Regions from separate parts of the Kocuria rhizophila DC2201 genome, predicted to be linked through region 1. Evidence: riboswitches for the same ligand, from Rfam matches in the RefSeq annotation. Region 1 holds a riboswitch; the other holds the start of a gene.

What was found. A riboswitch is a leader RNA that binds a small molecule or an ion and turns the genes downstream of it on or off. The one in region 1 is predicted to bind thiamine pyrophosphate.
Region 2: it holds a riboswitch for thiamine pyrophosphate, as region 1 does, so the genes downstream of both, KRH_RS05500 (bifunctional hydroxymethylpyrimidine kinase/phosphomethylpyrimidine kinase) here and KRH_RS00805 (3-oxoacyl-ACP reductase) in region 1, are expected to answer to the same signal.

Annotation. Positions count from the first base shown of each region.
Region 1 is NC_010617.1:184,172-187,535, forward strand. Features, by position in the region: gene KRH_RS00800 (LLM class flavin-dependent oxidoreductase) at 1-970, opposite strand, end outside; gene KRH_RS00805 (3-oxoacyl-ACP reductase) at 972-1,736, opposite strand; TPP riboswitch at 1,782-1,910, opposite strand; gene nhaA (Na+/H+ antiporter NhaA) at 2,056-3,364, shown strand, end outside.
Region 2 is NC_010617.1:1,244,788-1,248,151, forward strand. Features, by position in the region: gene KRH_RS05495 (Rne/Rng family ribonuclease) at 1-1,254, shown strand, start outside; TPP riboswitch at 1,346-1,439, shown strand; gene KRH_RS05500 (bifunctional hydroxymethylpyrimidine kinase/phosphomethylpyrimidine kinase) at 1,427-2,977, shown strand; gene rplU (50S ribosomal protein L21) at 3,224-3,364, shown strand, end outside.

The DNA.
Region 1 (3,364 bases):
CGTGGGTGCGGCCCACGTAGGTGACCAGCCCGGGCATCACGGCCACGGACTCCGGATCGCGGCCGGCCCGCGCGACCTCTGCCTTGACCGAGGAGTAGTACTCCTGGGCGGCGGGGAGGTCGTAGGCCACGGCGTAGATCCCCTCCGCGTAGTCCCCGGCCAGGGCCTTGCCGGGGCCGGACGCACCGGCCTGGAAGAGCACCGGCTCGCCCTGCGGGGAGCGCGGGACCGTGAGGGGTCCGTCCACCAGGAAGTGGCGGCCCTCGTGGTCCAGGCGGTGCAGCTTGGAGGGGTCCGCCCACCGGCCCTCGGGGTCCGCGGTGACGGCGTCTTCGTCCCAGCTGGCCCACAGGGCGCGGGCCACCTCCACGAACTCGCGGGCGCGCTCGTAGCGCTCGTCCTTGGGCGGCATGGCCCGGTAGCCGTGGTTGCGGGCTTCCGCATCCCACATGGAGGTCACCACGTTCCAGCCCGCCCGGCCGCCCGAGATGTGGTCCAGGGACGCGAGCATCCGGGCCGCGTGGAACGGGGTGAAGAACGTGGAGGAGACCGTGCACACCAGGCCGATGCGCTCGGTGGCGCGCGCCATCGCGGACAGCGCGGTCAGCGGTTCGAGCGACCAGTGGGGTCCGCCGGACACGTCGCCCACGCTGTGGCCGTCCGCGAAGAACACGGCGTCGAACAGGCCGCGCTCGGCGGTCTGCGCGAGCTCCTCGTAGTAGGTGATGTCCGTGAGGCGGTGCACCGAGGAGTTCGGGGCGCGCCACGCGGCCTGGTGGTGGCCGGCGCCGTAGAGGAACGCGTTGAGGTGGAGGCGGCGGGCCGGTGCGGTCGTGGGCGACGACGCCGCAGCGGCCGTCCCGAGCGTCGGCCCGGCTTCGGGGGTGGTTGCCGACGCCGCGCCCCCGGCAGGTGCCGTGCGCGCGGGACCGGGCTGGGCGGCGTCGTCGTGCGGAGAGGGGGCGGCCATGTCAGTCCATCACCAGCCCGCCGTCGACCACCAGGTTCTGGCCGGTGACCCCGCGGGACCAGTCCGAGGCGAAGAACAGGGCGGTGTCCGCGAACTCCTCGGGGGTGGTCACGCGGCCCAGGGGAGTGCCGGCGGCAATGAAGTCGAAGACCTCGTCCGGGGTGGCGGCGCTCGCGTCCGTGGTGCGCAGCAGGCCGCCGGAGATCATGTTGACGGTGATGCCCTGCGGGCCCAGATCCTTGGCGGCGGTGCGGGTGAGGGAGAGCAGGGCGGCCTTCGCGGCGGTGTAGTCGTGGTAGGGGACCACCGGGCTCTGGAAGAGGTTGGTGCCGATGTTGATGATGCGCCCCTCGCCAGCCTCCGCCATGCCCGGGGTGACCGCCTGCATCACGTTGAGGGCACCCACCACGGCGCCCTGGAACTGCTGGGTCAGGTTCTCGGCGGTGAGGGTGTCCAGGGTGGGGCGGGCATCGCCGTTGAAGCTGAAGTCCACCAGGGCGTTGTTCACGGCCACCGTGATCGGTGCGCCGAAGTGCTCCCGGGCGCGGGCGACCATGTCCCGCACCTGCTGGGCGTCGGTCACGTCCGCCTGGACCGCGAGTGCCCGGTCCTCCCCGAGTTCGCTGACCAGCGCACGGGCCCGCTCCTCGCTGGAGTGGTAGTTCACGACGACGCGCGCACCCTCGCGCGCGAACGCCCGGCTGAGGTGCTCCCCGAGCCCGCGGGCTCCGCCGGTGACCAGGACGATGGTGTTCTCGATCCGCATGCTCACTCCTGTGGCTCACGGCGAAGAAAGCGGTGCGCCACCTGCGCGGTGCCACCGTGACATCCCTTCGCCAGTACTAACTGGACAGGTTCGACGGGTGTCATCTCAGCCGCTGCGGTCCTCTGTCTGCCCGCCCGGTGGGCGGGGAGGGTGGCGGCACCCCGTGTCACTGGTGGCCAGTGTAGACGGAGCCGCTCAGCCTCATGGCAGCCGCCCCGCGTGCGCCGCCCAAAAGCGCACTGCTACCCTTGCTGGCTGGTGTGCCGGGAAGTCTGGTCGGCGGTAATGAGCGTGATGCCCGTCGACACTGGAGTGATCCATGCCCCCGCACCACAGCACCACCCCTGCCCACGTTGAGCCCGGAACCCCGGGAACCGTGGTGCAGACAGAACCCTCCGGCTTCGTCTCGGAGCCCGGTTTCTTCAACCATCCTGAGCCCCCGTGCGAGCCCGACCACCCCTCGGGCGGCCTCTTCTCCCGCCTCCAGGACGTCCTGCGCCGCGAGACCGTGGCCGGCATCCTCCTGGTGGTCGCCGCCGTCCTCGCCATCGTCTGGGCCAACTCGCCCTTCGTGGAGAGCTACTTCGCCCTCCGGGACCTGAAGGTCGGCTACGAGCCGTGGCACCTGGACCTCAGCCTGGGGACGTGGGCCGCGGACGGGCTGCTCGCCGTGTTCTTCTTCCTCGTGGGCCTGGAGCTCAAGCGCGAGTTCGTCGCGGGTGATCTGCGGGACCTCGGGAAGGCGGCGGTGCCGATCGCGGCGGCCGTGGGCGGCGTCGTCGTCCCGGCTCTGATCTACGCGGGCGTTAACCTCGGCAGCCCCGAGACCCTGGGCGGCTGGGCGATCCCCACCGCCACGGACATCGCGTTCGCGGTGGCCGTCCTCGCGATCGTGGGCTCGCACCTGCCCAGCGCGCTCCGCCTGTTCCTGCTGACGCTCGCGGTGGTGGACGACCTGCTCGCCATCACCATCATCGCGGTCTTCTACACCGACGAGGTGCACGTGCTCCCGCTGCTCCTCGCGCTCGTCCCGCTGGCCGTGTTCGGGCTCCTGGCGCACCGCTTCCCGCGCTTCTTCGCCCACCGCACGTGGGCCGCCTGGGCGATCCTGGTGCCGCTGGCCGTGATCACGTGGGCCCTGGTGCACGAGGCCGGGATCCACGCCACGGTCGCGGGTGTCCTGCTCGGTTTCGTCGTCCCCGTCCTCGCGGGGAAGGCCTCCGGGGAGCCCGTGGAGCTCGCCGAGCACCTTGAGCACCGCGTCCGGCCCCTGTCTGCCGGGTTCGCGGTGCCGGTCTTCGCGTTCTTCTCCGCGGGCGTCGCGGTGGGCGGCTGGGACGGATTGACGACGGCGCTCGCCGCCCCCGTCACGCTCGGCATCATCGCGGGCCTCGTCCTGGGCAAGCCCCTGGGCATCATGGGTGCCACGTGGCTCACCACCGTGCTCACCGGACGCAAGCTGGACCCGTCCTACCGGTGGATCGACCTGGTGGGGATCGCGCTGCTGGCCGGGATCGGGTTCACGGTGTCCCTGCTGATCTCGGAGCTCAGCTTCGACCCGGCCGCGGACGCCGGGGACCAGGCCAAGGTGGCCGTGCTGACCGCCTCGGTCCTGGCGGCCGTGCTGG
Region 2 (3,364 bases), 1.1 Mb from region 1:
CCGTGCGAGGAGTGCGCCGGGCGCGGCGTGCTGGTCCACGACCACCCGCTCAAGGGCCGCTCCACCGCGTCCGCCCCGGACCACCGCGGCAACCGCAACGACCGCAAGCGCTCGCGCCAGAAGCAGCAGCACCAGCCGCAGGAAAAGCAGCCCTCGCCCGCGCGCTCCAAGAGCCCGGACGAGCAGCAGGCCCGGGACGAGGCCGCGCGCACCGCGTTCGCCACCATCGCCGCGGCTTCCTCGCACGAGGACGACGCCGCCCAGCACGGTTCCCGGGACGCGGCCGCGTCCTCGGGCAGCGCGTCCGGTGCCGCGGACTCCGCGCGAGACCACCAGGCGGCGGGAGGCCCCGGGGACGAGAGCCACGGCGAGTCCGAGGGCGGACGCCGTCGCAAGAAGCGCCGGGGCAAGCGCAGCCGTGGCCGCACCCAGCAGGGTGAGGATGGCGGTTCGTCGCAGGAGACCTCCCGCGAGGACCACACCCAGGGCCAGGACGGCGGCGCCGCCTCGCAGCTGACCATCGGCGGCGAGGTCGTCGAGCTCCCGCAGGGCCACCAGGACCGTGGCACGGCACAGGAGTCCCTAACCCTTGACTCGCTCTCCGCGGCGTTCTCTGGTGAGGACACTTCGGGCGAGGAGACCTCCGGCGGCGACCGTTCCGGATCCGGGTCCCGTTCGGGTGGTGCGGGCCGTCAGCGCCGCGGCCGCCGGGTGGCCACGGCCCCCGGCACCGCCACGGGCGCGCGCGGCTCCGCCGAGGACGCCGACCGCTCCTCGGACTCCCAGGGCGGAAAGTCAGGGGCGGGGCAGGACAGCGACACCCAGCGGGACCAGTCCGGAGGCGGCCGGTCCAGGAACGGCGGGGCGGGCAACCGCCAGTCCGGGAGCGGTTGGTCCGAGGACGACAAGACCGGACGAGACCAGTCCGGGCGCGACCAGTCCGGCAGCAGCCGCTCCGGTGGTGCCGGGACCGCGCCCAGCGCGGCCGGTCAGAACGCACCGGGTGCCGCGGGGCAGGCCGCCCCGAGCACCCCGGCCAGGCGGCGTCGTGGTTCACGCCGTGCGGTGGCACCCGCCGCCGCACCGGGCACCGCGAGCGTGGAGACGCGCGAGTACGAGGCGTCGGCGGGGGCCGCGAGCCGTTTCACCGCCGAGGCCACCGCGGTGCGCACGGCGCCCTCGGACGGGCAGCCGACCATCGTGGGGGTGGGCGTGAAGGCCCAGGACATCACCATGACCCCCAAGGCGGACTGAGACCTGCGCGACGACCGCCACCGTGTGGCGTCGTGCACGGCCCGCCCACAGGAGCGCTCGGAGGAATCCGGGCGCTCCTGTGGCATGATCGGGCACGGACACGGGGTGCCGCCCAGCGGCTGAGAACACACCCGTCGAACCTGATCTAGCTCGAACTAGCGAAGGGAATGTCGTGATCGCCACGTCTCCTGCCCCCGCCCCGCGCGTCCTGTCGATCGCCGGAACGGATCCCACCGGCGGCGCGGGCCACGCCGCGGACCTGAAGTCGATCGCCGCGATGGGCGGCTACGGGCTGAGCGTGATCACGGCGGTGGTCGCGCAGAACACCCGGGGCGTGGTGGACGTGCACACCCCGCCCGTGTCCGTGCTCCAGGCGCAGCTGGACGCCGTGGCGCAGGACGTGGAGCTGGACGCCGTGAAGGTGGGCATGCTCGGCTCGGTGGAGACCATCGAGACCGTGGGCCGCTGGCTGGCGGCCGGACGTGCCCCGGTGGTTGTGATCGACCCGGTGATGGTGGCCACCGCCGGGGGCCGGCTGCTGGAGCCCGACGCCGAGGACGCCCTGCGCGGGATCCTGCACCACGCGGACCTCATCACCCCCAACCTTCCCGAGCTGGCCGTGCTCGCGGAACGGCCCGTGGCCACCACGTGGGACGAGGCCCTCGCGCAGGGTCGTGCCGTGGCGGAGACCTTCGGCACGCGCGTGCTCGTCAAGGGCGGGCACCTCGCGGGGGACACCACGCCGGACGCCCTCGTGGTTCCCGGCCGGGCCGAACCCGCCGCGCAGTACGCGGGAGCGCGCGTGGTCACCCGCAACACGCACGGCACGGGCTGCTCGCTGTCCTCCGCGGTGGCCACGGTGGTGGCCCGCACGGGGGACTGGGCGCAGGGCATCGACACCGCCCGCCAGTGGCTGCGCGGGGCGCTGCGCGCGGCGGACACCCTGCACGTGGGCCACGGCAACGGCCCGGTCCACCACTTCCACCACGTCCAGGACCTCGTCACGGACCCCACCTTCTTAGCCGGGGCGTGCGCGGACGACGCCGCCGGGCTGGGCTCCGGGCAGGGGCGGCCGTTCACGGACGAGCTGTGGGACGAGAGCGCTCCGGTACGGGAGCGGATCGCGGCGCTGCCCTTCGTGGTGGCCCTGGGGGACGGCACCCTGGACCGGGAGGCGTTCGAGTTCTACCTGGACCAGGACATGCAGTACCTCGAGTTCTACTCCCGGGCCCTGGCGCTGCTGGCCGCCTCCGCACCGGACGAGGACTCCCGTGAGCTGTTCGCGAGCGCGTCCGCCGCCGTGGTCACGGGGGAGTCCGCCCTGCACCGGGCGCGGCTCGGGGACCGGCAGCCGCTGCCGCCCTCGGAGACCACGAGCGCGTACGCGGACTTCCTGCTCGCGCGCACGGGACAGGACGGCTTCGCGGTGGGGGCCGCTGCGGTGCTGCCGTGCTACTGGCTCTACGCCCACGTGGGCTCGGAGCTCTCGGCGCGGGCCCGGGCCGCGGGGCTGGACGGGCACCCGTACGCGGACTGGCTGCAGACCTACGAGGACCCCGCCTTCCAGGCCGCCACGGAGGCCGTGCGCGAGATCGTGGACCGGGCGGCGTCGTGCGCGGACCCCGCCACCCGCGAGGCCATGCGACGCGCCTACCTGCGGGCCTGCCGGCTCGAACTCGCGTTCTTCGACCAGTCCGCGCAGCGTGGCGGGCAGGGCGCGTGAGTGGCGTGACTTCCGGGGATCAGGTACTCTGGGCTGTCGGTGCCGGACACCGGTGTGCGTCGTAGTCATTCCCACGCGCACGGAAAGCGGCACACTCGGGTGAACATCCTGTTTTGATGCGATAGCCACGCGGAATGCGGTCGGTCATGAACCACTGCGGCGTGATGTCTCGACATTCGCAGTCCTCCAGGAGCGCACCCGACCAATACACGCAGTCCATAGATGTCGAGAGAAGTGAGTTCCCAAGTGGTGTACGCGATTGTCCGCGCAGGCGGCCGCCAGGAGAAGGTTTCCGTAGGAGACCTCGTGACCCTTGACCGCGTCGCCGGCGAGGCAGGCAGCACCGTAGAGCTTCCTGCGCTGCTGCTGGTCGATGGGGACAAGGTC